Regions from separate parts of the Amycolatopsis sp. NPDC089917 genome, predicted to be linked through region 2. Evidence: riboswitches for the same ligand, from Rfam matches in the RefSeq annotation. Region 2 holds a riboswitch; each other region holds the start of a gene.
The links. A riboswitch is a leader RNA that binds a small molecule or an ion and turns the genes downstream of it on or off. The one in region 2 is predicted to bind cobalamin.
Positions count from the first base shown of each region.

Region 1: another riboswitch for cobalamin. It lies ahead of metE (5-methyltetrahydropteroyltriglutamate--homocysteine S-methyltransferase); the one in region 2 lies ahead of AB0N89_RS21685 (ABC transporter substrate-binding protein).
Region 3: another riboswitch for cobalamin. It lies ahead of AB0N89_RS03230 (CoA-acylating methylmalonate-semialdehyde dehydrogenase); the one in region 2 lies ahead of AB0N89_RS21685 (ABC transporter substrate-binding protein).

Region 1 covers NZ_JBFBGL010000100.1:10,067-20,077, reverse strand. Annotated here, with positions in the region: gene AB0N89_RS38790 (ribonucleotide-diphosphate reductase subunit beta) at 1-352, shown strand, start outside; gene AB0N89_RS38785 (2-dehydropantoate 2-reductase N-terminal domain-containing protein) at 563-1,510, opposite strand; gene AB0N89_RS38780 (TetR/AcrR family transcriptional regulator) at 1,600-2,169, shown strand; cobalamin riboswitch at 2,213-2,434, shown strand; gene metE (5-methyltetrahydropteroyltriglutamate--homocysteine S-methyltransferase) at 2,535-4,808, shown strand; gene AB0N89_RS38770 (cytochrome P450) at 4,946-6,391, shown strand; gene AB0N89_RS38765 (diguanylate cyclase) at 6,625-8,445, shown strand; gene AB0N89_RS38760 (peroxiredoxin) at 8,463-8,927, shown strand; gene AB0N89_RS38755 (GNAT family N-acetyltransferase) at 8,914-9,444, opposite strand; gene AB0N89_RS38750 (LCP family protein) at 9,579-10,011, opposite strand, start outside.
Region 2 covers NZ_JBFBGL010000029.1:28,316-38,326, reverse strand. Annotated here, with positions in the region: gene AB0N89_RS21700 (ATP-binding cassette domain-containing protein) at 1-1,003, opposite strand, end outside; gene AB0N89_RS21695 (ABC transporter permease subunit) at 1,000-1,785, opposite strand; gene AB0N89_RS21690 (ABC transporter permease) at 1,779-2,720, opposite strand; gene AB0N89_RS21685 (ABC transporter substrate-binding protein) at 2,722-4,230, opposite strand; cobalamin riboswitch at 4,309-4,448, opposite strand; gene AB0N89_RS21680 (class I SAM-dependent methyltransferase) at 4,487-5,230, shown strand; gene AB0N89_RS21675 (SRPBCC family protein) at 5,272-5,709, shown strand; gene AB0N89_RS21670 (alpha/beta hydrolase) at 5,759-6,568, shown strand; gene AB0N89_RS21665 (MarR family transcriptional regulator) at 6,565-7,017, shown strand; gene AB0N89_RS21660 (tetratricopeptide repeat protein) at 7,339-9,393, opposite strand; gene AB0N89_RS21655 (hypothetical protein) at 9,842-10,011, shown strand, end outside.
Region 3 covers NZ_JBFBGL010000002.1:231,508-241,518, reverse strand. Annotated here, with positions in the region: gene AB0N89_RS03255 (DUF885 domain-containing protein) at 1-392, opposite strand, end outside; gene AB0N89_RS03250 (bifunctional 2-methylcitrate synthase/citrate synthase) at 439-1,554, opposite strand; gene prpB (methylisocitrate lyase) at 1,565-2,458, opposite strand; gene AB0N89_RS03240 (MmgE/PrpD family protein) at 2,458-3,939, opposite strand; gene AB0N89_RS03235 (short-chain fatty acyl-CoA regulator family protein) at 4,075-5,475, shown strand; cobalamin riboswitch at 5,501-5,687, shown strand; gene AB0N89_RS03230 (CoA-acylating methylmalonate-semialdehyde dehydrogenase) at 5,845-7,344, shown strand; gene AB0N89_RS03225 (acyl-CoA dehydrogenase family protein) at 7,352-8,491, shown strand; gene AB0N89_RS03220 (enoyl-CoA hydratase/isomerase family protein) at 8,488-9,516, shown strand; gene mmsB (3-hydroxyisobutyrate dehydrogenase) at 9,513-10,011, shown strand, end outside.

The sequences.
Region 1 (10,011 bases), on a different contig from region 2:
CTTCGGCATCGACTGCATCAACCAGATCAAGATCGAGAACCCGCACCTGTGGACCGAGGAGTTCCAGGCCGAGGTCCGCGGCATGCTGACCGAGGCGTGCGAGCTCGAGGTCGCCTACGCCCGCGACACCATGCCGCGCGGCATGCTCGGGCTGTCGGCCGAGCTGATCGAGCAGTACATGCACTTCATCACCGACCGGCGGGCGCAGCAGATCGGCCTCGCGCCGATCTTCGGCGAGACGGAGAACCCGTTCCCGTGGATGTCGGAGGCGATGGACCTCAAGAAGGAGAAGAACTTCTTCGAGACCCGCGTCATCGAGTACCAGTCCGGTGGCGCCCTCGACTGGGACTGACAGTCCACCCGTAGTACATGAAGGCCCCCTTCCTTGCGCCCAGGTACGGAAGGGGGCCTTCATGTACCTGGGCACAAGACGACAGCGGCGCTTCCCGAGCGTCGAGTCCGTGAGGGCCTCCTTGAGGGACTCTGGGTCCCTCAAGGAGGCCTTCACGGACTTGGCACCGGGGGCACCGGGGGCAAAAGGGCACTTTCGGTACTTCCGGGTTCAGGCTCGGGCGAAGTGCGGTTCCGCCGCTTCCAAGCGCGGCACCGGGACGCCCAGCCGCCGCGCTTCGGCCAGGGTGTCCCGGCAGACCTCGCGCGGCTCCTCCGCGTCGGGGTCGGAGTGCGCCGCGAGACTCACGCGCGCCACGGCGACATGAGCGGTCAGCCAGGCGAGAACGGGGGCCGTCAGCCAGGCCGCGCGGAACGGCAGCACGGCGACCCGGTGCCGTCGCAGGTCGAGGCCGCGCGCTTCGAGGAGCGGCAGCAGCTCGCGGCCGGTCAGCAACCCCTCCCGCAGGTCGCCCGCCGACCCGGCCAGCTCGGACAGGGAACCTCGCCGCAGGCCCTGCGAGAGCAGGCCGGCGTCCGACGCGAAATGGACCCACAGCCAGCCGCGGAAGTCCGGCCGCTCCTTGATCCGGAGCCCGGCCGCGCGAAACGCCTGGCGCACGGCCTTCTCCCGATCGGTCGGGGGACGGCCGAGGGTGCCGAAGATGACCGACGGCATCAGCATCCCGCGAAGCACGCCGTTCGCGGCGAAACCGCCACCGGCCTGGGGAAAGCCCCAGGCGATCCGGTCGAGCGGGAGCGGGCCGATCGCGGCCGTCGGCTCGGTCCAGATGTTGCCGAAGACCAGCACCGTGGCCCGGCCGACGCGCGGAGCCAGGAATTCCGTCGCCTCCGGCAGGCGGTGGTGCGAAACGCTGAGCACGATCAGGTCGAAATCGTGGTCCGGCTCCAGTGTCTCGCGGAGGCGCACCGGCCACTTCTCGACGACGCGCCGCCCCCACATCCGGCGCCGCGTATCGAGCAGGTCGAGGTCCACCGCGTCCCCGTACGTCGCCGCGCGACCCGGCCGGACGTAGAACTCGACGTCATGTCCCGCCTTGTGCAGGGCCCAGCCGTAGATGGTGGCGATCACGCCTCTTCCGAACATCAAGATCTTCAAGGTGAACCTCGCGGGGTACGATCGAACTGGAGATTATCTCCACTTCGAAAATATGGAGATGATCTCCAGTTGTCAACGCGAGGGAGCGCATGACCGCCGACAAGCCGCTGCGGGCCGACGCCCGGCGCAAGCGCGAGGCCCTGCTCGCCAAGGCCCGGGAGCTCTTCCAGGCCGGATGCTTCTTCGACCTGCGCTTCGACGACTTCGCCTGCCTGGCAGGCGTGGGCACCGGCACGCTTTACCGCCACTTCCCCACCAGGGAAGCGCTGGCCGAGGCGGTCTACCACGGAGAAGTCGCCGCGCTGTGCGACCGCGCCCGGCATCTCCAGGCCTCGCTGCCCGCGGCGGAGGCTCTGGCGACCTTCCTCCGCGACATGGTCGACCACATAGGCGCCCACGAAGGCCTGGCCAGGACGCTGGCCACGCTCATGGCCGATCGTTCGGGCGCTCTCGCCGAGGGCAGCCGAGCGCTGGAAGAGGCCGTCACCGCCCTGGTGGCCGACGCCGTGCGGGACGGCGCCATTCGCGACGACGTCGACGCCGGAGCCGTGCTGATGGCGCTGCACGGCATCGGCGCGGCCCATGACCGTCCCGGGTGGCGGGCCGAGGCCGACGGTGTCGTCACCCTTCTGCTGGACGGGCTGCGCCGCTCACGCTGACCGACTTTGCTCACATTCGAGCAGTCCCGTAGCGGGCCTCGGTACGCTCCAGGGTGCTACTGGTTCGCCCGGCCTCCCAGGCCGGTCGAGGTAACAGGGAACCCGGTGAGAATCCGGGACTGCCCCGCAGCGGTATGTGGGAACGAAAGCCGTCACCGTGCGAGACACGGTAAAGCACTGGGTATGGCACCCGGGAAGCGACGGCCGGTAGGAGCGAGCACGTCGCCCACGAGTCCGAAGACCTGCCCGTGGTACGCGCGCCGACGGCGTGCGTGAGTCCGGGCCTCGTGGGATGGGCACGACCGAACGGCGGTCACTCCTGCGCGCGCTCCGGGCTCCGACGACAAGCTCGCGAGGAGAGAGCTGTGACCGAAATCGGCACGACAGTGCTGGGCTATCCCCGGATCGGACCGGACCGGGAACTCAAGCGTTCGCTAGAACGCTATTGGGCTGGCAAGATCGACGAGGCCGGACTGCTGGACACCGGCCGCGCGCTGCGCACCCGGACCTGGCGGGAACTCAAGGACGCGGGGCTGGATTCCGTCCCGTCCAACACGTTCTCCCACTACGACCAGGTGCTCGACACGGCCGAGCTGTTCGGGGCGCTGCCGGAGCGCTTCACGACGCTCGGTCTTTCGCCGCTGGACACCTACTTCGCCGCCGCGCGCGGGGTGCAGGACGCGCCGGCGATGGAGATGACGAAGTGGTTCGACACGAACTACCACTACATCGTCCCCGAACTGGGCCCGGACACGACGTTCTCGCTCACCGGCACCAAACCGCTGGACGAGTACCGCGAGGCCCGCGCGATCGGCGTCGAGACCAGGCCGGTGCTCGTGGGCCCGGTGACGTTCCTGCTGCTCGCGAAGGCGACCGAAAGCGCCCCTGAGGGCTTCCGACCGCTGGATCTGCTCGACAACCTCCTCGACGGCTATGTCGAACTGTTGCGGCGCCTGCACGACGAAGGCGTCGAGTGGGTCCAGTTCGACGAGCCCGCGTTCGCGGCGGACCGCACCGAGAAAGAGCTCAACGCGCTCATCCGCGCCTACCACCGGCTCGCGAAAGCGACCGCGCGGCCGAAGATCCTGGTCGCCGGGTACTTCGGCGGCCTCGGCCGCGGTCTGGGCGTGCTCGCCCGCTCCCCGATCGACGCGATCGCCGTCGACCTCGTCACCGACGAGTCCTTTGTGGACGCCGTCGTGGCCGAGCCCGCCTTGCGCGACAAGGAGGTCCTGGCCGGGGTCGTGGACGGGCGCAACGTCTGGCGCACCGACCCGGCCCGCGCGCTCGGCCGGGCGGCGACGCTGCTCGGCACCGCGAAGTCGGTCAGCGTCTCGACGTCGTGCTCGCTGCTGCACGTGCCCTACGACGTCGAGCGGGAGGACGGGCTCCACCCGCGTCTCAAGGGCTGGCTCGCCTTCGCCAAGCAGAAGGTCGACGAGGTCGTCCTGCTCGGGCGCGCGTTGAAGGAGGACGGCGTCGATCTGTCCGCCGCACGTGCCGCGGCCGCGGACCGCGCGACGGCGGCAGACCTGGCCGACGCCGAGGTGCGCGCCCGGCTGGAGGCGCTGCGGCCGGACGACACCGTCCGCTCCCCCTATGCCCGGCGCGCGGCGGCACAGCAGGCCGCGCTGGACCTGCCGCCCTTGCCGAGCACGACGATCGGCTCGTTCCCGCAGACCACCGAGGTCCGCAAGGCGCGGGCCGCCCACAAGGCGGGGTCGCTGGACGACGCGGGCTACGAGGCCGCGATGAAGGCGGAGATCGAGCACGTCGTCCGGTTGCAGGAGGACCTCGGCCTGGACGTGCTGGTGCACGGCGAACCCGAGCGCAACGACATGGTGCAGTACTTCGCCGAACGGCTGGCCGGGTTCGCCGCCACCGACTTCGGCTGGGTGCAGTCCTACGGTTCGCGGTGCGTCCGGCCGCCGATCCTGTACGGCGACGTCTCGCGTCCGGAGCCGATGACCGTCGAATGGGCTCGCTACGCGCAGAGCCTGACCGGCAAACCCGTCAAGGGGATGCTGACCGGTCCGGTGACGATCCTGGCGTGGTCGTTCGTCCGCGACGACCAGCCGCTGGGCGAGACCGCCCGCCAGGTGGCGCTGGCCATCCGCGACGAGGTGCACGACCTGCAGGAGGCAGGCATCCGCGTCATCCAGGTCGACGAGCCGGCGCTGCGGGAACTGCTCCCCCTGCGCGCGGCGGCGCACGAGGCGTACTTCGCGTGGGCGGTTTCGTCGTTCCGCCTGGCGACGTCCGGCATCTCCGACGCGACGCAGATCCACACGCACATGTGCTACTCGGAGTTCGGCGAGGTGGTCAAGGCGATCGACGCGCTCGACGCCGACGTCACCAGCATCGAGGCCGCGCGGTCGAAGATGGAGGTCGTCACCGACCTCGGCGCGGCGGGCTTCGGCCGCGGTGTCGGGCCCGGCGTGTACGACATCCACTCGCCGCGCGTCCCCGGCGTCGACGAGGTCAGCGGGCTGCTGCGGACCGCTGTCGGCGCCGTGCCCGCCGAGCGGATCTGGGTCAACCCGGACTGCGGCCTGAAGACCCGCGGTTACGCCGAGGTCGAACCGGCCCTGCGGAACCTGGTCGCGGCCGCCCGGGCGGTCCGGTCCGAGCTGGGCTGACCGTTCCGTGAAGGACTCCTTGAGGGACTCTGAGTCCCTCAAGGAGTCCTTCACGGACTTCCGCCGAGGTATTGTCAGGACGTCAACAAGGGTGCGATGGTGGAGCGGTAGCCGGTCTCAACGGGGAGATGGTCACCATGGCGAACACCGTCGAAAAGGTCACCGGAGCGCTGCGCGAGCGGGTCCCGCCGCTCACCTCGATCCCCCTGCCGCGTTCGGTGGACCAGCGCTGGCTCGGCGCGACCTGGCCGGTCCGCGAACTCGCGCCCGCCCCGCCGGGCCTCAAGCCCGTCCTCGGCGACGAAGGCCCGCCGGTCATCGGGCACGCGCTGGACTTCATGCGCTTCGGTATCGAGTTCGGCCTCAAACGCCACGAGACCTACGGCCCGGTGTCGTGGATGGGCGCGTTCGGCCGCCGCATCGTCACCCTCTCCGGCCCGGAGGCCACACAGATCGCGCTGGTGAACAAGGACAAGGCCTTCTCCCAGGAGGGCTGGAAGTTCTTCATCGAGCAGTTCTTCGACCGCGGCCTGATGCTGCTCGATTTCGGCGAGCACCATCTGCACCGCCGGATCATGCAGGCGGCGTTCACGCGGCAGCGGCTCACCGGGTACGTCGACCAGATGGGACCGGCCCTGCGCGAAGGCATCGCCGCGTGGGCGGACCGGCCGAACCCGCGGATCTACTGGTCCCTCAAGCAACTCACGCTCGACGTCGCGACGCGCGTGTTCATGGGCATGCGATCGGGTGACGACGCGGCCGCGATCAACCGCGCGTTCGTGAACTCCGTGCGCGCGGGCACGGCCATCGTGCGGTTCCCCGTTCCCGGCGGCCGTTGGGCGGCGGGTTTGCACGGCCGCAAGGTCCTCGAACGCTACTTCGCGGCGAATCTGCCCGCGAAACGGGCGAGCGACGGCGACGACCTCTTCACCGCCCTGTGCCACGCCACCACCGAGGACGGCGACCGCTTCACCGACTCCGACGTCGTGAACCACATGATCTTCCTGATGATGGCGGCGCACGACACGTCGACCATCACCAGCGCCGCCGCCGTCTACCACCTCGCCAAGAACCCCGGATGGCAGGAACGCGCGCGCCGGGAGTCCCTCGCGCTCGGCGACGACGTGCCGGACATCGAGGCGCTGGAGTCCCTGAAGACGCTGGACCTGGTGATCAAGGAATCCCTGCGCCTGGTGGCCCCGGTTCCTTCCCTGGCAAGGAAAACCGTGAAGGACACGGAAGTCCTCGGGCACTTCGTCCCCGAAGGGACACTGGTCGGGGTTTCGCCCACCGTCAACCATTTCGCGCCGGAGCACTGGACCGATCCGATGCGTTTCGACCCGGACCGCTTCGGCGAGGAACGCCGCGAGGACAAGTCGCACCGGTACGCGTGGATGCCGTTCGGCGGTGGCGCGCACAAGTGCATCGGCCTGCATTTCGGGACGTTCGAAGTGAAAGCGCTGCTCCACGAGATGCTGCGGGCGTATCGGTGGTCGGTCCCCGACGGCTACACCGCGCGCTGGGACTACGTTTCTTTGCCCGTTCCCGCGGACGGCCTGCCGATCCGGCTGACCGCGCGCTGAAGCCGGTCGACGGACAACCACCAACGAGTACTCTTGGTAACTTCCGGTCACCACTCGTGTAGCGCGATCACCCTTTCAGCCGGTAGACACCCCGGATCGCGCGTGATGCCGTGGCACTACACCCGGTCGGCTCATACCTAGTGTGGGTCCGTGGGCTCGGACACCCGGTCTGAGCTGGCCATAACCCGCGCATGAAGAGGTGAAGTGTGCCCGAGCCTGGTTCCGTACCAGGGTTGGTGGACGTCGCTCGGAGATGGGCCGCGACGCTCGCTGACACCAAAGGAGTATCGCTTCCCCAGGAGCAACTCGAAGAGTTCCTGCTCGGCGTCGCCCAGGACGCCGTCCGGGCCGAACCCGATCACGGGTCCGCCAGGGATCGCTTCTCCAAGCTCTATTCCGCGTCCCCCATCGGGATCGCGCTCGCCGACACCGACGGCGAGATCGTCGAGGCGAACACCGCGCTCGGCAAACTCCTCGGCTGCCGCCCCTCGGCGCTGCGCGGCCGGAACATCCCCGACCTCGGCTCCGCCGACCACGACGTCTCCCGGCTGCGGAACGGGCTCTCCCAGCTCATGACGCTCGGCCAGCCGACCCAGCAGGAACGCCTGCTGCTGGACCACGGTGAAGAAGGCACCATCTGGGTCGACGTGACCCTCACCGACCTTCCCGGCGACCGGCCCGGTTCGACGTACCCGGTCCTGATGGTCTCGGACGCCAACGAGATCCACCTGCTCCAGGAACAGCTGCTGCACCAGAACGTGCACGACGCGCTGACCGGCCTGCCGAACGCCACCGCGTTCGGCAACGCCCTCGAAACCGCCCTGGCGGGACCCGGCGGCGAACAGGTCGCGCTCGTCTACCTCGACGTCGACGGCTTCAAGGTGATCAACGACGGTCTCGGGGCCGGCGTCGGCGACCAGGTGCTGCGCGGGGTCGCGAACAAGCTCAAGGCCGTGTTCACCGGCGATCACCACGGTTCCGTCGCCCGGCTGTCCGGCGACGGGTTCGCCGTCCTGCTGCGCGGCGGGTTCACCTCGCTCCAGGTGATCGCCCTGGTCGAGCAGGCCCTGGAAGAACTGGTCGAGCCGATCTACCTCGGCGGGCACGGCATCGGGGTCAGCGCGAGCGCCGGCATCGTCGTCCGCCAGGTCACTGACGGCGGACCGGAAGACCTGCTCCGGGCCGCGGAGATCGCCCTGCACCGCGCCAAGGAGGCGGGCAAGGCGCAGTGGATGCTGTTCGACCCGGAACTCGACGCGCGCGACCGCGGCCGCTACCAGCTCGGCGCGGTCATCGCGGGCGCGCTGGAGAACGGCGAGTTCTCGCTGATCTACCAGCCGACGGTGAAGCTCGCGGATCCGGACCAGCTGGCCGCGGTCAACGCCGGGCTGCGCTGGACCCATCCGGAGAAGGGCGAACTGGACTCCGACGAGTTCTATCCGCTGGCGCAGATCACCGGGATGACCATCCCGCTCGGCCGGTGGCTGCTGGCGGAATCGCTCGCCGCCACCGCGCGCTGGCGGAGCCGGTTCGGCGACGCGGCGCCGGACGTCTGCGTGCGGCTGCCGAAACGGCTGGCCATCGACCCTGATCTGGTGATGCTGGTCAAGGAACAGCTCGACCGGCACAGCCTGCCCGCGCACGCGCTGCGGTTGTGCACCGATCGCGAGTCCGTGCTCGACACCGGCGGCGAGATGCTGGACTCCTTCGCCGTGCTGGCCGATCTGGGCGCCCAGATGGTGCTGACCATCTCCGGTTCGGCCGACCTGGAGCTGATCCCCCGGCACGGACTGCCGGTCCGCCACGTGATCCTCTCCGGCGCGGTGATCGACGCGCTGGCCGACGGCGAGAACGAGGCCGACGTCCGCCACCTGTGCCAGCTGGTCGCCAGGGCCAAGGAGCTGAAACTGCGCATCGGCGCGGAAGGCGTCCGGAGCCACGAACAGGCCGAGCGGCTGCGGCGGCACGGCGTGCTCGCGGCGCGCGGCTCGTTCGTCGCCGATTCCGCGACCGGGGACGAGGTCGACGAGCTCATCGAACGGCACGCCCACTGACGTGGCAGGATCCGCTCATGGATCAAGGTGACATCGCCCCGGACTTCACCCTGCCCGACGACAAGGGCGAGGAGCGCACGCTGTCGGACTTCCTCTCGTCCGGCCCGGTCGTGCTGTTCTTCTACCCCGCCGCGATGACGAGCGGCTGCACCGCGGAAAGCTGCCACTTCCGCGACCTGGCCGCGGAGTTCGCCGAAGTCGGCGCGCACCGCGTCGGCATCAGCCCGGACGCCGTCGCCAAACAACAGGAGTTCTCGGCCAAACACGGCTTCGACTACCCACTGCTGTCCGATGTGGACGGTGTGGTGGCCAGGCAGTTCGGCGTCTGGCGCAAATTCAGCCCGCTGCACGCCAAACGGCACACGTTCGTCATCGACACCGACCGCAAGGTGCTCGAAGTGATCAAGAGCGAACTGAAGTTCACCGTGCACGCCGACAAGGCGCTCGCCGCCCTGCGCGAACGCAAGACTAAGGACGCTTGAGCCGCCAGACCCGGTTGACGCCCGAGCAGGCCGGGGCGAGCGGTGGCGCGGCGGCCTCGTCGCCGGTCATCGTGAACCCCAGCCGGGCGGCCACGGCGCCGCTCGCGACGTTGTTCTCGTCGTGCCGGATCTCGACCTCCGGCGCGCCGAGGCGGAAGGCCTCGGCCGCCAGCAGTCTGGCGGCTCTGGTGACGAGGCCGCGGCCCGTGTGGTGGCGGCTGAGCCAGTAGCCGATCTCGATCCGGTCCGGATGGGTGATCATGCCCGTGCCGCCGACGACCTCGTCGCCCGCGAAGATCGCGAAGTCGTAGGTCTTGCCCTCGGCCCAGTTCTTCGCGGTGTGCTCGAGGAACTCGACGGCCTCCTGACGGCCGTAGCCGTCGGTGGCCCAGATCATCCAGGCGCCGAGATGCGCCGCGGAATCCCCCGCGACGGCGGCGAGGGTTTCGAGCTGCTCCGGCTTCCAGCGGCGCAGCTCGACGACGTCGTCGGCGAGGGTTTCGGCGGGCGCTTCCATCGGCCCATGGTGCCTCGCCGTCGCTTCGGGCGCCTCCGATTTTCGAACGCCTCGGCCCCGGATGTCATGAAAGGGTCGTTCAGGACGAAAAATGTCCTGAACGACCCTTTCATGACACTCGCGAGTGGTCCGGCTCAGCTCAGGATCACGCTGTCCGGGACCTCCGTGTCGTTCTTCAGCGCGTCGAAGAGCAGCTTCGACTTCGTCTTGTCCCAGTTCTCCGCCGAACCGTTGGTCACCGGGACCGTCGTGGTGACGACGCCGCCCGAGGAAATCCCGCGCATCGCCAGCGCGAGTCCCACCAGGTTGTGCACGTGGTCGTGCGTGTCCATGGTCAGCGCGTCGGGCGCGGTCGACAGCAGCGGGAACAGTGAGAACGGGTTCAGCAGCGTGCCGGGGCTGCCGATCTCGCTGACCAGCGCGCCGATGAACTTCCGCTGGTTGGCGACGCGGTCGAGGTCCGACCGCGGGGTGGCCGCGCTGTGCCGCATGCGGACGAACCCGAGCGCCTGCGGACCCTGGAGGTCCTGGCAGCCCGGTTCGATCTTGATCCCCGTCATGGTGTCT
Region 2 (10,011 bases):
AGGCGCGGCTGTCCTGGTGGACGTACTGGATCGCCCGCAGCCGCGCGCGTCCGCGTCGGCGGGCCAGGCGGGGGAGGCGTACACCGTCGACTTCGATCGTGCCCGCGCTCGGCGGGGTCAACCCGGCGAGCGCGCGGGCGAGCGTCGTCTTGCCCGCGCCGGAGACGCCGCCGAGCGCGGTGCGGCTGCCCGCCGCCAGCTCCAGATCGAGGTCCTCGACCAGTGTCGTCCCTCCGGCGCGCACCGTGAGCCCGCGGACGACGAGTACCGGTTCGGCCGGTGAAGGCACAGGCGTCTCAGGGGGCTCCTGCCCGGACACGGCTTCGCAGGGAACCAGGCGGTGGTCGCGGAGTTCGGCGACGTCGCCGGGCAAAGCGCGGGCGAGGGCGAGGTCGTGGGTCAGGACCAGCAACGCCGTCCCGGCACGGGAAAGGTCCTTGAGTCTGGCGGCGAGCACCGCGCTGCTCTCCGGGTCGAGACCGCTCGTGGGTTCGTCGAGCACGAGCACCTTCGGCCGGGTCACCAGCGTGGTGGCGAGGGCCATGCGCTGCTGCTGCCCGCCGGAGAGCTGATGCGGGAACCGGCGCCACAGACCTTGCTCCAGCCCCGCTTCCGCCAGCGCGGCGCGGGCCGCCGCCAGCCGCGACGTCCGGCCGTGATGGCGGATCGCGGCGAGTTCGGCCAGCACCGGCCCGCAGCGGCGGACCGGGTCCAGCACCGCCGACGGCTGCTGCGGCAGATGGCCGACGACCCCGGCCCGGATCCGCCGGAGCTCGGCCCCGGTGCGGCCGAGCAGTTCGGCTCCCGCCAGCCGGACCGAGCCGGACAGGGCGATGCCGGGCCGGGCGCGCCCGGTCGCGGCCAGGCCCAGGGTGGTCTTCCCCGTGCCGGACGCGCCGAGCACGACGAGCACCCGGCCTGGTTCGAGGGACAGCGAGACGTCGCCGAGCAGAGCGGTGTCCCCGGCGCGGGCGGAAAGGCCGCTGATCTCCAAGACCGTCACAGGCTCACCCGCCGGGCGGCGAGCAGCCGGTCGGTGACGAGGTTGGTCCCGACGCACAGCGCCATCAGCAGCGCGGCGGGCACCAGCACCACCGCGGGAGCGGTGTAAAGGGCCTCGCTGTTGCGTTCGATGACCACGGCCCAATCCGGGGAGTCCGCGGGCAGCCCGAGACCGAGGAAGTTCGCCGACGCCAGCAGGTAGAGCACCACGCCGAGCCGGGACCCCGCGTCGGTGGAGACCGGGCCGACGACGTACCGGGCGACATAGCCGAGCTGGATGCGCCACCACGGTCGTCCCTGCAGCGTAAGGGCTTCCACGGCGGTACGGCAGCCGGGCGCCAGCGCCGAAGCCCGCACGACGCGGGTGATCGCCGACAGCTGGAGCGCGGCGACGGCGGGGACGAGCACGCCGGGCCCGCGATGCCCGGTCGCGGCGAGCACCATGAGCACCAGCAGCGAAGGGAACGCCAGCACGAGGTCGAGCGAGCGCATCACCGCCTCGTCGGCCCACCGTCCGCGCCCGGCCGCGAAGAGGCCGAGCGGTAGGCCGACCAGGTACGCGAGCCCGAGCGCGGCGACGGTCATGCCGATCACGGGAAGGCCGCCGGTGAGGATCACCGCGAGCGCGTCACGGCCGAGGACGTCGGTGCCGAGCGGATGGGCGGAATCCGGTGGCTGCCAGGGCGCCCCGACGGACACCGCCGGGCCCGCGACCATCGGTCCGGCCACCGCGAGCAGCACCGGGACGGCGAGCAGTATCCAGCCGAGCGTCCGGCTCACCACGTGACCAGCTCCCGGCGCGGGGTCAGCCGGTGCGCGACCAGATCCGCGACCAGGTTCCCGACCACGACGACGCCGGCGAACACGAGCACGTATCCCTGCACCTGCGGGATGTCCCGGTTCTGCACGGCTTCGACGAAGCCGGTGCCCATACCGGTGATCGCGAACAGGGATTCGACGATCACCGTGCCGGTCAGCAGCCCTTCGACGGCGCGGGCGAGTTGCTGCACGGCGGGGGCCGCGGCGGCGGGCAGGAGATGCCGCAGCACGAGGGTGCGTTCGGGCAGGCCGAGCAGGCGCAGATGCTCCGCCACCTGCCCCCGCGTCTGCTCCGCGACGCCGACCCGGATCTGCCGGGCCACGTCGCACAGCTGACGGCCGACGAGCACGATCACCGGCAGCACGAGCACCGCGGGCCGCGCGGTCAGCTCCGTTCCGGCGGCGGTGGCGGGCAGCAGCCCGGTGTAGACGGCGAATCCCGCGACCAGCAGCAGTCCGAGAACGAACTCGGGGATCGAATGCAGGAACAAGGTGACGGCCGTGAGCACCCGGTCGGTCCGGGAGCCTTCGCGGACACCGCACGCCACCCCGACGCCCAGCGCGAGCGGGACGAGCACGAGCAAGGTCACCCCGGCGAGCACCGCCGTGGCGGCGAACCGGCGGCCGATCTCGTCCGTCACCGGGGCGCCCGTGACGAGTGAGCGGCCGAGGTCGCCGGTGACCAGGCCCGAGAGCCAGTGCCCGAACCGGTCCAGAAGTGGCTGATCGAGGCCGAGTTGATGGCGCACCGTCGCCATCTGCTCCTCGGTGGCCTGCTCTCCGAGCACGACCGAGGCCGCGTCGCCGGGGAGCAGCGAGGTCACGGCGAACGTGGCGACCAGGACGAACAGCGCCTGCACCACGGCGAACCCCAGCCGCTGCAAGGCGTATCCGGGCACGTCAGGACAGGCGGGCGCGGTCGAACCTCGCCCAGTCGAAGGTGTTCGGCGGTGCGGTGACCAGCCCGGACACCCGCTTCGACGCCGCGATCGTCCAGGTGCTGAAGCCCCAGGCGAGCAGGCCGCCGGACTCGTGCGTGATCCGCTGGGCGTCCCCGAACAGCGCCAGCCGGGCACCCTCGTCCGCGGTGGCCGCCGCACGATCCATGAGGGCGTCGAACTCCGGCGAGGTGAAGCCGTTGACGTTGTTCGACCCTCCGGTGCGGAAGCGCTGGTTGAGGAATGTCGGCACCGGCAAGGTGGCCGTGCGGGTGAGCGCGGCGACGCCCTTGGTCTTCGTCTCGCCGAAGTACGTGCTCGACGCGCGCGTGTTCGGCGTGACCTTCAGGCCGAATTCGTTCAGCTGCTGGGAAATCAGTGTCGCCGCCGTGGGGAAGCCGGGATCGACGTCGCTGGTTTCGACGGCGAAGGCCAGTCCCTCGGCGCCCGCTTCCCGGACGAGCGAACGGGCCAGGCCCACATCGCGCGGCCGCTGGGGAATGCCGGTGGCGTAACCGCGGAGTCCCTTGCCGAACAGGTCGTTGCCGATCTCGCCGCGCCCGGCCAGCGCGACGCGGTTCAGGGCTTCCCGGTCCACTCCGGACAGTACGGCGCGCACCAGCCGCGGGTCGGCGAACGGCGGCTGGGTCAAGCGAAGGATCAGGCCCTGCATGGTCGTGCCCTTGGCTTCGAGCAGCGACACACGCCCGTCGCCCGTCAGCCGAGCCGCGGTGCCGGCGGCCAGGTCGTGGGCGTAGTCGACCTGCCCGGACAGCAGCGCGTTGACCCGCGCCGTTTCGTCGTTGACCGGGACGAATTCGAGCTCGTCGAGGCTCGGCGCACCGTCCCAATAGGACTCGTTCTTGCGGAACACCGCCGCGCCGCCGGGGGTGAACGAGACGAAGCGGAACGGCCCGGAGCCGACCGGCGCGCCGAACGCCGTCGTCCCGGCGGGCACGATCTCCGCGCCCGGCGCGCCCCACCCCGACGGGAATTCGAAGTCGGGCGCGCTCAGCACCAGCTCCAGTTCGGTGGCTGACACGGCCTTGCTGCGGCCGAAGTCCACCTTCGCGAAGTACTGCCGGGACGAGGAGGCCAGCGCGGGGTCGGCGATCCGCCGGAAGCTGTACAGGACGTCGTCCGCGGTGACCGGACGTCCGTCGTGGAAAGCCGCCTGTCGCAGCCGGATCCGCCAGCGCGTCCCGGAGCCGTCGCTTTCCCAGGATTCGGCCAGCCGCGGCCGCAACGAGGTGTCGGCGTTGTAGGCGACCAGCGTGTCGAAGAGCGCTTTGGCCCGCGCCTGGTCGACGAACAGCGAAACCTGGGTGGGGTCCAGCGTCTCCTTCGAACCACCCGCGGCGAACGCGACCCGCAACCGGCCCTTGTCCGCGGGCGCAGCCCCGCAGGCGGCCAACGGCGCGAGGGCGGCCAGGGCGAGCAAACGCCGGCGGCCGAACGGATGACGCGTCACAGTAACCTCCGGGACATCGAGCACTGTCCCGGGCGCGCGAGCACGTCGAACGGGACCCCGCTCCGCACTCCACGACAGTTGGGGCTGGCAGTACCCGGCGGGCAGTCCGGCTCACGGCGTACTGCCGTTCACGGTTGCGGGTCAGCGCCGGATTCGCACCGGCTTCCCCCGACGGGCACTTTCTTACGTTGTGGCGCACACGGTAACCCATGGAGATCCTGTGCTACACAGGATCAAGATCACGAAGGGGAGCGCGGTGGACGAAAAGCTCGCGGCAGGCTGGGTGCGACGGTGGGACCTTCAGCAGGAACGCTATATCGCGGACCGTGAAGAGCGGTTCGACGTGCTGATCGACGTCGTCGAACACGGCTGCCGCGACGTCGCCGAACCGCTGGTGCTGGACCTCGGCTGCGGGCCCGGCTCACTGGCCACCAGGCTCGCCCGGCGCCTGCCGCACGCCCGGGTCGTCGGCGTCGACAACGACCCGTTCCTGCTCGCACTCGCCAGGGCCGGCCGTCCGGAGACCGCGAACATCGAGTACGTCCGGGCGGATCTCGCCGAGGACGGCTGGCTGACGTGGCGGACGATCGACGCCGCCGTCTCGACGACCGCCCTGCATTGGCTCAAGCCGGATCGCCTCGCCGACGTCTACCGCGACCTCGCGGGCGCGCTGCGAGCGGGCGGGGTGCTCGTCAACGGCGACCACTTCTACGACGAGCAGCCGGGCATCCGCGAGTTCGCCGAGGCCGTCAAGAACCGCCGTGCCACCCGGGCCGGGGTCGAGGCCAACGAAGACTGGAAGAGCTGGTGGGCCGCGATCGCGGCCGATCCCGCCCTGCGAGCGGAGTTCACGGCGGAGGAACTGGGCGGCATCTCGACCGGCTACGGCAACAGGCTCAGCCCGCAGGAACACACCAGGCTGCTCCGGGAGGCGGGCTTCGCGGAGGTGGCCCCGGTGTGGCAGTTCGGCGACGACTACGTCCTGACCGCGCTGCGCTGACCTGGTGGTTTCCCCGGCGGGAAGGCCGGGTATGCGTGATCATGACCGAGTTTCGCCACACCGCCACGATCGATCTGCCCGCCTCCGAACTGTTCGACTACCTGCGTGAACCACGGAACCTGCCGCACTTCTTCCCGCAGCTGAGCCAAGCCGAGCCCGAGGGCGGCGACGCCGTCCATGTCGAGGCCGAAGTGCACGGTGAGCACGTCGAAGCGGAAGCGTGGCTGAAGGTCGACGAGGAAAGCCGTTCCTTGAGCTGGGGATCCGAAGGCCCGAACGACTACCACGGCCGGCTGTCGGTCGAAGACGCCGGTGCGAACGCGGCGCGGTTGACCGTGACCTTGAGCAGCGTCCGCGAGGCAGGGGAGGAGGAAGTCCAGCGCGGACTCGAGGAGACCGTCGCCGCGCTGGCGCACACCGCCGTCGCCGACTCCGACGTCGAGGCCGCCGAAGAGCAAGGCGGCTGGGCCGGGCGCTGAACGACGACTCCGGCGGATCCTCGCCGGAAGTGTGCGCTAGATTTAGAAAATGGTGAATATGACGGGCGTGCTCCGCCGGGGCGCCCAAGAACTGCGGTACGGAGACCTCGCGGGCGAACTGCGTCCTGTCGTCTTCACCCACGGCGCGGGCATGGACCACCGGATGTTCGACGCCCAGGCGCGGGCGCTGCACGAACGCGGCCATCGGGTGGTCATCTGGGATCAGCGCGGGCACGGCGAGTCGGTTCTCGCGCCGGGTTCCCGCTTCACCGCGGCGATCGCGCTCGACGACCTGACCGCCCTGCTCGACCATCTCCGTCTCGATCGTCCGATCCTGATCGGGCACTCCCTCGGCGGCAATCTCGCGCAGGCGCTGGTCCGCCGCCTTCCCGAGCGCGCGGGCGGTCTCGTCGTCGTGGACTCGACCTGGAACGCCGGTCCGCTCAGCGCCGTGGAGCGGCTCCTGCTGAGATTCGCCGCGCCGTCGCTGGCGCTCGTCCCCGCCTCGCGGCTTCCCGGTCTCATGGCCCGCGCCTCGGCCGTGACGCCGGAAGGGATCGCCGAGTGTGAGGCGACCTTCGCGCGCATGCCCAAACACGTCTTCCTCGACGTCTGGCGAGCAACCGTGTCGCTCGTCGACCCGGAGCCGGGGTACCGCACGCCCGTTCCGCTCGGCCTGATCCGGGGCGAGGACGACCGGACCGGCAACATCGCGTCCGCGATGCCTCGCTGGGCGCGAGCCGAGGGTGTGACCGAACAGGTCGTTCCCGCCGCGGGGCACGTCGTCACCTTGGACGCGGCGGACAGGTCCACGAAGGCCATCGTGGACGTCATCGACGGCTGGGAGCCCGCGGCATGACCGTCGCCGACGATCGCGAAGTGTTCGTGACCACCATGGGCGACTTCCTCGCGTCGTGGAACCTTCCGCGCGCGACCGGCCGTGTCTACGGGCAACTCCTGCTCAAGGCCGACCCCGTGTCCCTCGACGCGCTCGGCGAGGCCCTCGGCCTCAGCAAAGGGGCGGTGAGCGTCGCGGTCCGCGAACTGGTCTCGTGGGGCCTCGCCCGGACCATCCCGCAACCGGGCAGCCGCCGCCTGCTCGTCGAGGCGGTGGGCGGGTTCGAGCAGCTTCTCGCCGCCAGCCACGAACGGACCCGCGCCTTCATCCGGGTGCTGCGAGGCGGGACGCGAAGCGCCGAAGACGAGAAGGCCGCCGCCCGGCTTTCCGAGGTCGCCGGGTTCTTCGAGTCCTATGTGGACGCCGGGGAAGAGATGCTGCGGAGCCGCCGCTCCTCCACGGCGACCTGAAGCCGGTCGATTCAAGGACCGGAGGTCCTCAGAGGGTGAGGTGGTCCAGGAGCCAGCCGATCAGGCCACGGACGGCACCGGAGGTGAATCCCTCCAGAAGGGTGCGGAGCAAGGGGCGGGGCGCGCGGCGCCGGATGCGGGGCATGGGATTCCTCCGTCGTTCCTGGTCTGGTGACCTCGGCCGGTTTCGTGACCACCACTGTGTGGCCCCGGGCCGCCGTGCGGGCGAAACCCGGAAAAGTCCGGAATCCCGGTCGCGAAAGCCCTGCTCTGCGCCGGTTTCCGGGTTCCGGTGCCGGAAATCCGGAGACAGAAGCTCGCTCAGGGCTGTCCGAGATCCCCCAGGAGGATTTCCACGGCGCCGTCGAGGTCGCCGTTGTCAGCGTGCCGAGCCGCGAGGCTCGCGCGAGTGGCCTGCGTGACGGCGTGGTCGGGGCCGAACCTCTCCATTTCGTCGGCGAGCCGCTCCTTAAGTTCTTCGATGAGCGTGCTCGCCGGTTCGCCGGCTTGGCCGCGCCACCAGGCCAGCTGAGCGAGCGTGGTGTGCGTGAGAGGGTGCCCCTCCCCGAGAACTTCCCGTTGGTCGGCCAGCAAATCCCGCAGGACGTCCACCGCGCCGCGGGCGCCCTGTGCTTCGCCCGACGCTTGCGCGAGTTCGAAGCGGATGGCGAACGTCGTGGGATGCCGGTCGCCCAGCAGGGCCCGCTGCATGCCCAGCGCGTGGTTCAACGCGGTGATCGCGTCGGCGGGATCGCCCGCTCGCCGACGTGCGGCACCGAGCCGGTACAGAGCTCTGAGCGTCGTGGGGTGTGCCGGCCCCAGGATCCGCATCTGGTGCGAGAGCACCGACTCCAGTTCGGCCACCGCGGGAGCCATGTCGCCCGCCAGGCCATTCCACCAAGCGAGTTCGGAACGGGCGAGAAGGGTGTCGGCGTGCTCCGGCCCCAGCCGGGTGTGCGCCTGGTGGTGCAGGCTTCGCATGGCTTCGAGCGACGGTCCGGGATAGTCCGTGGATCCGGCGCCTTCGGCGATCCTGAACAGCAAGGGGTGGGCCGACTCCTGCCAGAGAAGCTCTTCCGCGCAGTTCCGCAGGCTGATCATGTTGGCCCACAACGCCTGGATGAGCGCGTCGGTCCGCAGACCCGCCTGGTCGACGGCAGGCCACGCCTCGATCAAGGCGTCCGCGGCGGCCCACGCGAGATCGGCCATCGCACCGGGCGCCAGATCGTCGCGGACGGCGCGTTGGGCGAGGGCGTGGACCCGTACGGCGTGATGAGGCTGGTCCGGGTCGAGGGTGGCCAGGCTGAACCGCCGGAGACAGCCCAAGCCCTCCTGGATCTCCTTCGTCGTGACCGTGCGATCCAAGCGCCCGGTCAGATAGTTTCCGAGCGCCTCGCCGGCGAAAAGGCGGTCGGGGATTCCCGAGGGACTGAGCAGTGACGCCACTTCGAGGACCGGCCTCGCGAGCCCGGCGGGGGTGAGCTCGTCGGCGGCGCCGATCGACAGGGACCAGGCCGCGGACACCGTGCACTGGTGCGCGTCGGGCAGGCTGTCTTCATCCGGGAGCATCGCCGCCAGCCTGACGCGGACATCGGCGAAGCGGGACCGGTATTCGGCGACGGTGGTGTACGGGCTGTTGACGAGGTACGCCGCCGCTTGGGCGAGAGCGAGAGGCAGGCGCCCGAGGTCGCCTGCCAGCAGGACGAGCTCCGTCCCCGGGTACCGGGCGGGGGCGGCGAGCCTCTCGGCCAGATAGGCGAGCGACTCCTCGGGAGTGAACAGATCCACGTCGACGATGTGGCGTCCGTGGCCGTGCAGCGCTGCGTCGCGGCGGCGGGTGGTCACCACCACCTGCCCGGCGGGATTGTGCGGTGGCCACAAGCCGTTGAGATGATTCGGCGCTTGCAGGTCGTCGAGCACGATCAACCATTCGACGTTCGTCTCCGCGAGCCAGGACAGGAGCCGTCGACACGCTTTGTCCGGGTCGGCGCGATCCCGGTCGAGCAGATCCACCGCGACCTCGGCATAGGCGTTCGTGATCGCTTCGCGGGAGTGAGCCGCCACCCAGATCAGCAGCTGGATCTGGCCGGTGTCCCAGTGGGTGTGGGCGTGATCGGCGGCCAGCTGGGTCTTACCCACGCCGCCGAGTCCGGCGAGCACGGTCGTGCCCCCGCTCGCGGCGGACGGCAGCCGAGCGGCGGTACGGCGCTGGAAAGCTCCGGCACGAGGGGGAACCGCGCCGAATCGGCGGGACCCCGGGCCCTTCTCCAGCACGGGCGCGACATCCTCGACGTCACCGGGTCGGCGACGGTGCTCGTAGTCCAAGCCGGTCGCGAGAAGGTGATGCCGGTTCTTCCATTGCTTCTGAAGGGTCACCAGATCCAAGTTGGTCAAGTTCCTGCGATTGCCGATCGTGGCACAGGCTGTCACGAAGGCATGGATTCGTTCCCATTTCGGAAGCAGGGTCCACTTGCCGGTCAAAAGGTCGGAGATCGCACTTTTGTTGAGATGTTCAGAAGATTCTTTCTGCAGTTCGGCGAGGGTCGGATTGCCTGTCTGAACGCGCAAAGCCGCCAGCTGCTCGATGAACTGAGCCCGCAGATCCAAGATCACTCCTCGCAGAGACCGTGCCGGTCTCGGGGAGATCGCTTCGCCCGGCACGGCACGGAGTCGCGTCCGGGCGCACCTCCGTTACAGGCCGCCGCCGCGGCCGGGAATACCAAGGAACCGTGCGGTTGTCCAAGTTTTTGAAGAGTGCGGATGACGTTTGCCGAGGGGGCGGTGATGTGCCAACATCGTCGATATGACGGTCGGGGATGCCCGGATGGCCACCTTTCTCTTCTTGAGAGATCGAATCCAGTGGCTGCTGGCCTCCACCGGGTGCGGCTTCGACGTCTACCTCCACGGATCTTTTGTGAAGGGTACTCAAATCGACCCGCGCGGCGACATCGACATGGTCGTCGAACTGTGCCATCCGATCGTGCGGGAGTGGCG
Region 3 (10,011 bases), on a different contig from region 2:
GGCAACGCCGCCAGCCTCGCCAGGTAGTCCTCCTCCGCCTGCTCCCCCGACGGTTCCAGCTGCGGAAGCCAGGACAGCGCCCCGATGCCCTCGGAGGCCATCGGCTCGGCGACGATGAACTCGCACAGCCGCGCGTCCAACCTGGTCAGGAGCGATTCGGCGTGATGCGTCACCACGCCGAGCGTGATCCGGTCCGGATCCGCGGACCGGGCGGCCTGTCCGGCAATCCGGACGGCCTTTTCCCTCAGCCGGGCGTCACCGGCCTCCGAGACGTCCCGTAACTCACGATCGTGCCCCGGGATGTTGTCGAAAGTCGCCATCAAGGGCATCTCGGTCGCGAGTACGTCAAGAAGTTCGTCGGCCAGCTCGGCCGCCGTCGGCTCATTCCCCATATCCGACACTTACCAGAGCGGATCCGTTCCTCGCTGGCAATTCGCCTTATCCGACCAGGCCGACGACGCGTTCCGTCGGCCCGGTGTAAGCGCTCGACGGCCGGATCAGGCTGTTGTCCGCCAGCTGTTCGGCGATGTGCGCCGTCCAGCCGGTGATCCGCGCGGCGACGAAGATCGGGGTGAACACCGGGGTGTCGAAACCGATCAGGTGATACGCCGGGCCCGCGGGGTAGTCCAGATTGGGATGCAGTCCTTTCGCCGCGTACATCGCGCGGGCCAGCGCTTCGTAGAGGTCGAGCAGATGACGGCCGTCGCGCAGTTCCGCGATCTCCTGCAGGGCACGGCGCATGGTCGGGACGCGCGAATCGCCCTTCTTGTAGACACGGTGCCCGAAGCCCATGATCTTGCGCTTCTCCGCCAACGCCGTGGCGAGCCAGGCCTCGGCGTCGCCCGCGGTGCCGATCTCCTCGAACGTCGTCATGACGGCTTCGTTCGCCCCGCCGTGCAACGGTCCCTTGAGCGCGCCGATCGCCGCCGTGACGGCGCTGTAGAGGTCCGACAGCGTGGAGGTGACGACTCGCGACGTGAACGTGGAGGCGTTGAAGCTGTGCTCGGCGTAGAGGACCAGCGACGTCTCGAAGGCCCGGACGATCACGGGTTCGGGAATCTCGCCGAGGGTCATGTACAGGAAGTTCTCCGCGTACCCGAGGTCGTCGCGCGGGGTGAGCGGGAGGAGGCCGTGCCTGCGGCGCTGGGTCAGCGCGACGACGGCGGGAAGCGCGGCGAACAGCCGGAGCGCCTTGGCCCGGTTGGCTTCCAGGCTGTTGTCGTCCTCATGCGGGTCATGCGCGCCCAGGATGCTCACCGCGGTACGCAGGGTGTCCATCGGATGCGCGGTCTCCGGCAACGACAGCAGGGTCAGCACGAGATCCCGCGGCAGGGCGCGGTGCGCCCGCTCGGCTTCGTTCTGGGCGGCGAGTTGCGCCGGTGTCGGCAGTTCGCCGTACCAGAGCAGGTACGCGACCTCCTCGAAACGACATTTCCCGGCCAGCTCCTGGACGGGGTAACCGCGATAAGTCAGGGAATTGGTGTCGGGATTGACCATCGACACCCCCGTGGTGTCGACGACGACCCCGGCGAGTCCTTTGTGGATACTGGACATGGTGCTCTCCTCAGAGGCGGAAGGTGAAGACGTTCTCGTCGAACGCGTTGTAGGACTCGTAATCGAGCAGGTCGTACAGGTCGCGCCGGTGCTGCATGCTGTCGAGCAGGCCCGCTTGCGTGCCCTGTCCGGCGATCGCGTCCAGTCCGGTCTCCGCGGCGCGCATGGCCAGCCGCAACAGGGTGACCGGGTAGATCACGACGTTCACGCCGAGGGATTCCAGCGTTTTCACGTCCAGGAGTTCGCTCTTCCCGAACTCGGTCATATTGGCGAGGATCGGGATGTCGACGGCGGCGCGCATCCGCGCGAAGTCGGCGGGATCCCGCATCGCCTCGGGGAAGATGAGGTCCGCTCCCGCTCCAGCGTAGGCCTTGGCGCGTTCGACGGCGTCGTCGATGCCGTGGACGGCGGCCGCGTCGGTCCGCGCGGCGATGACGAAGCCCGGATCGCGGCGCGCGGCGACGGCGGCGGTGATCCGCCGGACCGCGACGTCGCGTTCGACGACGTCCTTGCCGTCGAGATGTCCGCACCGCTTGGGATTCACCTGGTCCTCCAGATGCATTCCGGCGACGCCGGCGTCCTCCAGTACCTGCGCGGTGCGGGCGGCGTTCATCGGCTCGCCGAAGCCGGTGTCGGCGTCGACCAGCGCGGGCAGCCCGGTGACCCTGGCGATCTGTTGCGAACGCCCGGCGACCTCGGTGAGCGTGGTCAGGCCGATGTCCGGCAGGCCGAGATCCGCGGAAAGGACGGCGCCGGAGACGTAGACGCCCTCGAAGCCGCGGCGCTCGATCAGTTTCGCCGACAGCGGGTTGAACGCGCCGGGAAAGCGTTGCAGCGTCCCGGAATTCAGTCCGGCGCGGAACGCGGCCCGCTTCTGTGCGGCGGAGGGAGCGGCGTGCAGCATCAGAAGATCCCCTTGCTCGTCGGCGCGGCGTCGAGCCCGGCCGGGAGCGCGATCCCGGCGACCTCGGCCGCGTCCAGTTCCCCGAGCCGGGTGACCGTGTCGAGGAACCGGTCCTGATCGGCGGCGGTGATCACCCCGTCGGCCAGCGTACGGAACTTGGCGACGTACTGCGCTCGGGCGAACGGACGGGCCCCGGCCGGGTGAGCGTCGGCGACGGCGATCTCGTCGGACAGAACGGTGCCGTCCGAGAGGGTGATCTCGACACGTCCGCCGAACGCCGGTTCGGGCGCGTGATAGCGGCGAGTCCACTCGGGATCCTCGACGGTCGTGATCTTCTGCCACAGTTCGACGGTGTCGGGACGCGCGGCGCGATCCGGCGCGTAGGACTTCTCGTGGTGCCATTCCCCGTCCTGGAGCGCGACCGCGAAGATGTACGGGATCGAGTGGTCGAGCGTCTCACGGCTGGACCGCGGGTCGTACTTCTGCGGGTCGCCCGCACCGGAGCCGATCACGTGGTGCGTGTGGTGACTGGTGTGGATGACGATCTTCTCCACCTTGCCGGACTCGCCGATCCTCGGGCCGAGCCGTCGAGCGAGGTCGATCAGCGCCTGGCTCTGGTACTCGGCCGAGTGCTCCTTGGTGTACGTGTCCAAAATGGACCGCTTCGGCTCACCGGGAGCGGGCAGCGGAACGATGTACTCGGCGCGGGGACCGCTCAGCAGCCACGCGATGAAGCCGTCCTCGCCTTCGTAGACCGGGCTCGGCGCGCCCTCGCCACGCATCACCCGATCGACGGACTCGATCGCGGTCTTGCCTGCGAAGGCGGGCGCGTACGCCTTCCACGAGGAGATCTCGCCCTTGCGGGACTGGCGGGTCGTCGTCGTGGTGTGCAGCGCCTGCCCGATGGCCTGGTACACGGTCTCGGTTTCCAGGCCCAGCAGCGCGCCGAGGCCGCCCGCGACCGACGGGCCGAGATGGGCGATGTGGTCGATCTTGTGCTCGTGCAGGCAGATCCCGCGGACGAGGTCGACCTGGAGTTCGTAACCCGCCACGATCCCGCGCAGCAGGTCCGCGCCGCCGCGGCCGGTGTGCTGGGCGACGGCGAGGATCGGCGGGATGTTGTCCCCGGGGTGCGAGTAGTCCGCAGCGAGGAAGGTGTCGTGATAATCCAGTTCCCGTACCGCGACGCCGTTGGCCCAGGCCGCCCATTCCGGTGAATACCGGCCTTCGACACCGAAGACCCTCGCCCCCGGCCTGCCGGGGTGGGCCAGCGCCTGGTCCCGGGCGGAGACGACCGGACGCCGGGCCAGCGACGCCGCGGCCACCGCGGCGTTGTCGATCACGCGGTTGATCACCATGTCGGCGACCTCGGGGGTGACCGGGACGTCGTCGGTGGCGACTTCGGCGAGCTTCCATGCGAACTGGTCCTCACGGGGCAGCGACTCGGCGGAACGATGGGTACGGACGGTGTGATCGATCATGGGTCCCCTCGGTTGTGAACCTTGCGGTGCGCTGCCTCCGAGCGTGGCAGCTCCGGAAAACCGTTGCCAGTACTCGCCCCTGTGAAGGTTTGTGAAGGTTCGCGAGCGTCTTGTAAAAGTTGTTACAGTCGAGGTGTGGAGAAGATGTACGCGGGTGCCCGGCTGCGCCAGCTGCGCGAAGACCGGTCCATGACCCAGTCCGAGCTGGCCAGGCTGCTGGAGATCTCGCCGAGTTACGTCAACCAGCTCGAACACAACGGCAGGCCGCTGACCCTGCCGGTCCTGCTGAAGGTCACCGAGACCTTCGGCGTGGACACCGAGTTCTTCACCGCCCGCGACACCGCCCGGCTGATCGCCGACGTACGCGAGGTGTTCGACGACAACACCGTCGGCGGCGCGATCTCCGACGCCGACGTCGACGCGCTGACCACCACCTTGCCCGACGTGGCGCGGACGCTCGTCGCCCTGCACCGCCGCTATCGGGAAGCGGTGGAGAACGTCGCCACGCTGGTGACCGAGCAGGGCTTGGACCGCTCGACCGCGCAACAGCCGCACGAGGAGATCCGTGACTGGTTCTACCTGCGCCGCAACCACGTCGCCGAACTCGACGCCCCCGCCGAAAAGCTCGCCGCCGAACTACGCCTCCACCCGGGCGAGGTCCGGAATGGACTGACGGCGGGGCTGCTGGAGCGACACGGTGTCAAGGTCACCGCCGAAACCCTGGGCCCGGACAGGCATCACTTCGACACGAAGACGAGAACACTGCGTCTCTCCCCCGCGCTGCGTCCCGGGCAGGCCGCGTTCCGGCTCGCGTCGGAACTCGCGCTGCTGGAGGCAGGCGACGTGATCGGCAGGCTCGTCGACGGCGGGAAGTTCAGCGGGGACACCGCCCGGCGGCTCGCGCGGATCGGGCTGGCCAACTACTTCGCGGGTGCGCTCGTACTGCCGTACCGCGTGTTCCTCGGCGCGGCGGAGCGGTATCGCTACGACATCACGCGGCTGTCCGATCATTTCGGCGTCGGGTTCGAAAGCGTCTGCCATCGGCTGTCCACCTTGCAGCGTCCGGGCACCCGCGGCGTGCCGTTCTCGTTCGTCCGGGTCGATCGCGCGGGCAACATCTCGAAACGCCAGTCCGCCACCGGGTTCCACTTCTCCCGGGTCGGCGGCTCGTGTCCACTGTGGATCGTCTACGAGGCGTTCGGTTCACCGGGCCGGATCGTCACCCAGATCGCCGAACTCCCGGACGGCAAGAAGTACTTCTGGCTCGCCAGGACCGTGTCCCGGGCGGCGGGCGGGCACGGCGATCCGGCGAAGACGTTCGCGATCGGGCTCGGCTGCGAACTCCGGCACGCGGAACGACTCGTGTACTCCGACGGCCTCGCGCTCGGCACCGGCGCGGCCGTCACCCCGATCGGCATGGGCTGCAAGGTCTGCGAGCGGCCCGCGTGCCCGCAGCGCGCCTTCCCCGCGATCGGGAAGCCGATGCGGATCGACGAGCATTCGTCCAGCCTGCTGCCCTACCCGCCACTCGGCTGAGGCGTACGCCACACCATCGACATAGTCGGACTTCCTACTTTATGGTGTCCACAGGTCTGCGGTGCAGGGAAGCCGGTGCGAATCCGGCGCGGTCCCGCCACTGTGACCGGGGAGCGGCGCTCCCGCAGAGAAGGCCACTGGCGCGAGCCGGGAAGGCCGGAGCCGCCGCGGATCCGGGAGCCAGGATACCGGCCGCAGACGTCCGTGTTCGTCCACGAGGATGGAGCTGAACGCATGCGGATTCTTCCTGCCTGCGCGAAAGTCGCCGACCCGCCACCACCCCGGCGGTAAGTCGTCCGTACTCCCCTGCCCGGCCGCCGATCGCGGTCCCGGGCGGCTCCGTCCTGCGCACTTTCGGAAAGGGCATCCATGAGCACCGAACTCAGTCACTTCGTCGGCGGCAAGCCGGTACCGGGGACGTCCGGCCGGTTCGCCGACGTCTTCGACCCCAGCACCGGCGCGGTCCAGGCCCGCGTCCCGCTCGCGTCGGCCGCCGAGGTCGCCGGCGTGGTCGCCGACGCGGCGCAGGCCAAGCTCGACTGGGCGCGCTGGAACCCGCAGAAGCGGGCCCGCGTGCTGATGAAGTTCGTCGACCTCGTCCGGGCCGAAGAGGATTCGCTCGCCAGGCTGCTCGCGTCCGAGCACGGCAAGACCGTGCCCGACGCGCGCGGCGACATCCAGCGCGGGCTCGAAGTGGTCGAGTTCGCCATCGGCGTCCCGCATCTGCTCAAGGGCGAGTACAGCGACAGCGCGGGCACCGGCATCGACGTCTACTCGATGCGGCAGCCGCTCGGCGTGGTCGCCGGGATCACGCCGTTCAACTTCCCCGCGATGATCCCGCTCTGGAAGGCCGCCCCGGCGATCGCCTGCGGGAACGCCTTCGTGCTCAAGCCGTCCGAACGCGACCCGTCGGTCCCGCTGCGGCTGGCGGAACTGTTCCTCGAAGCCGGTCTGCCGCCGGGCGTGTTCAACGTGGTCAACGGCGACAAGGAAGCCGTGGACGCGCTGCTGACCGACCCGCGCGTCGAGGCGGTCGGCTTCGTCGGCTCGTCGTCGATCGCCGAGTACATCTACACGACCGCCGCCGCGCACGGGAAGCGCGCGCAGTGCTTCGGCGGCGCCAAGAACCACATGATCGTGATGCCGGACGCCGACCTCGACCAGGTCGTCGACGCGCTCATCGGCGCCGGATACGGCTCCGCGGGCGAACGGTGCATGGCGATCTCGGTCGCCGTCCCGGTCGGCGAGGCCACCGCCGACGCGCTGGCCGCCCGGCTGACCGAACGTGTCAAGACGTTGAAGGTCGGTGCCTCGCTCGACGAAACGGCCGACTTCGGGCCGCTGGTCACCGCCGAAGCCGTCCAGCGGGTCCGCGACTACATCGACGTCGGTGTCGCCGAAGGAGCGAAGCTGCTCGTCGACGGGCGCGGGACCACTGTGGACGGTCACGAGAACGGTTTCTTCCTCGGCGGCTGCCTGTTCGACCACGTCACCACCGACATGCGGATCTACCGCGAGGAGATCTTCGGCCCGGTGCTGTCGATCGTCCGCGCCGCCGATTACGAGGAGGCGCTGCGGCTGCCCAGCGAACACGAGTACGGCAACGGCGTCGCGATCTTCACCCGCGACGGTGACACCGCGCGCGACTTCACCTCGCGGGTGAACACCGGCATGGTCGGGGTCAACGTGCCCATCCCGGTCCCGATCGCGTACCACACCTTCGGCGGCTGGAAGCGCTCCGGTTTCGGCGATCTCAACCAGCACGGGCCGGACTCGATCCGCTTCTACACCAAGACCAAGACGGTCACCTCGCGCTGGCCTTCCGGTACCAAGGAAGGCGCCAGCTTCGTCATCCCGACGATGAGCTGAGGCCGCGATGAGACTGACCGACGAACAGCGCGCCCTGCGCGAGACAGCGGCGGAGTTCGCCGCGGAACACCTCGCGCCGCACGCGATCGAATGGGACCAGGCCAAGCACTTCCCGGTCGACGTCCTGCGCAAGGCGGCCCAGCTGGGCATGGGCGGCGTCTACCTGCCCGAAGACCTCGGAGGCTCCGCGCTCGGACGGCTCGACGGCGTCCTCGTCTTCGAGGCGCTCGCCACCGGATGCCCGTCGCTCGCCGCGTACCTCTCCATCCACAACATGGTCGCGACCATGATCGACAAATTCGGCGACGACGCCCAGCGGCACCGATACCTGCCCCGGATGTCCACCATGGACACCTTCGGCAGCTACTGCCTCACCGAGCCGGACGCGGGTTCCGACGCGGCCGCGCTCTCCACCCGCGCCCGCCGCGACGGGGACGAGTACGTGCTCGACGGGGTCAAGCAGTTCATCTCCGGCGCGGGCACCTCGGACGTCCACGTCGTGCTCGCCCGCACCGGCGGTCCCGGCGCCCGCGGCATCTCGGCGTTCATCGTCGAACGGGGCACACCCGGCGTTTCGTTCGGCCCCAACGAGATCAAGATGGGCTGGAACGCCCAGCCCACCCGGCAGGTGATCTTCGAAGGCGCCCGGGTGCCGGCGTCCGCCCTGCTCGGCGACGAGGGCGCAGGGTTCCGCGTCGCGATGTCCGCGCTGGACGGTGGCAGGCTGAACATCTCGGCCTGCTCCCTCGGCGGGGCGGAAGCCGCGCTCGGCATGGCCGTCCGGCATCTGTCGGAGCGTTCGGCCTTCGGGGAGAAGCTGTCCGAGAAGCAGGCGTTGCAGTTCCGGCTGGCGGACATGCGCACCGGCCTCGAAGCCGCCCGCACCCTGCTCTGGCGGGCCGCGGACGCGCTCGACCACGGCGAGGACACCGCGACCCAGCTTTCGGCGATGGCCAAACGTTTCTGCACCGACACGGGGTTCGAGGTGGCCAACCAGGCGCTGCAGCTGCACGGCGGCTACGGCTACCTCGCCGAATACGGGCTGGAGAAGATCGTCCGCGATCTGCGGGTGCATCAGATCCTCGAAGGGACCAATGAAATCATGCGCGTGATCATCTCGCGCCGGATGCTGCAGGAGGCTTCGTGAACGACGTCCAGTTCCTCGTCCACAGTGGAATCGGCCGGATCACGCTGAACCGGCCGCGAGCGTTGAACTCGCTGAACCACGACATGGTCCTCGCCATGCTCGGCCACCTCGAAGCGTGGCGCTCCGATCCGGCGGTCCGCGCCGTGCTGATCGACGGCGCCGGCGACCGCGGGCTCTGCGCGGGCGGCGACATCCGCGCCATCCACGAGGACGCTCGCACCGGCGGCACCGCCTCCCTGCGGTTCTGGGCCGACGAGTACCGCCTGAACGCACTGATCTCGCGCTACCCGAAGCCGTATCTCGCGCTCATGGACGGCCTCGTGATGGGCGGCGGGGTCGGCGTCTCCGCGCACGGCAGCCACCGGATCGTCACCGAACGCTCCCGCGTCGGCATGCCCGAGGTCGGCATCGGTTTCGTCCCCGACGTCGGCGGCACGTACCTGCTGTCCCGGACGCCGGGTGAACTCGGCACGCACATCGCGCTCACCGCCGGGTCCATCTCGGGCGCCGACGCGATCCACTGTGGACTCGCCGACCACTTCGTCTCCAGCGAGAAGATCCCGGATCTGCTCGACGCGCTCGCGTCCCGGACCCCGGACAGCGCGCTGGAGCTGATCGCCGAACCCGCGCCGCCGAGCTCGCTGGCGAAGGACGCCGAATGGATCGACCAGTGCTACGCGGCGGACACGGTCGAGGAGATCCTGGCCCGGCTCCACGCCGGTGGCGACGCGGCGGCCACCGCCGCCAAGGAGATCGAGGCCAAGTCGCCCACCTCGCTGAAGGTGACCTTGCGGGCGCTCCGCGGCGCGGCGGCCCTGCCCGATCTGGAAGCCGTGCTGGCACAGGAGTTCCGGATCTCGGCCCACGCGCTCTCCTCCGCCGAGTTCGTCGAGGGCATCCGGGCTCAGATCATCGACAAGGACCGCTCGCCGAAGTGGTCCCCCGCCACTCTGTCCGAAGTGGACGACGAGATCGTCGACGCCTACTTCGCCGATCTCGGCGACGCCGAGTGGGTGGCCCGATGACGATCGCCTTCCTCGGTCTGGGCAACATGGGCGGTCCGATGGCCGCCAACCTGGTCAAGTCCGGTGAGACCGTCCACGGCTACGACCCCGCTCCCGGCGCGCGTTCCGAGGGGGTGGCCAGGTTCGGCAGCGCGAGCGCGGCCGTCGCGGCGGCCGACGTCGTCGTCACGATGCTGCCCAGCGGCAAGCACGTCCTCGACTGCTACCGGGAGATCCTGCCGTCCGCGCGGCCCGGGACGCTGTTCGTCGACTGTTCCACCATCGACGTCGCCGATGCCCGTCAGGCGGCCGAACTGGTCACCGCGGCCGGTCATCGCGCCGTCGACGCCCCGGTGTCCGGCGGTGTGGTCGGCGCCGAAGCCGGGACGCTGACGTTCATGGTCGGCGGCGACTCGCAGGCGTTCGTCACCGCCGAGCCGTTCCTGGCCGTCATGGGCGCCAGGGCGATCCACTGCGGATCGGCAGGCGCCGGTCAGGCGGCGAAGATCTGCAACA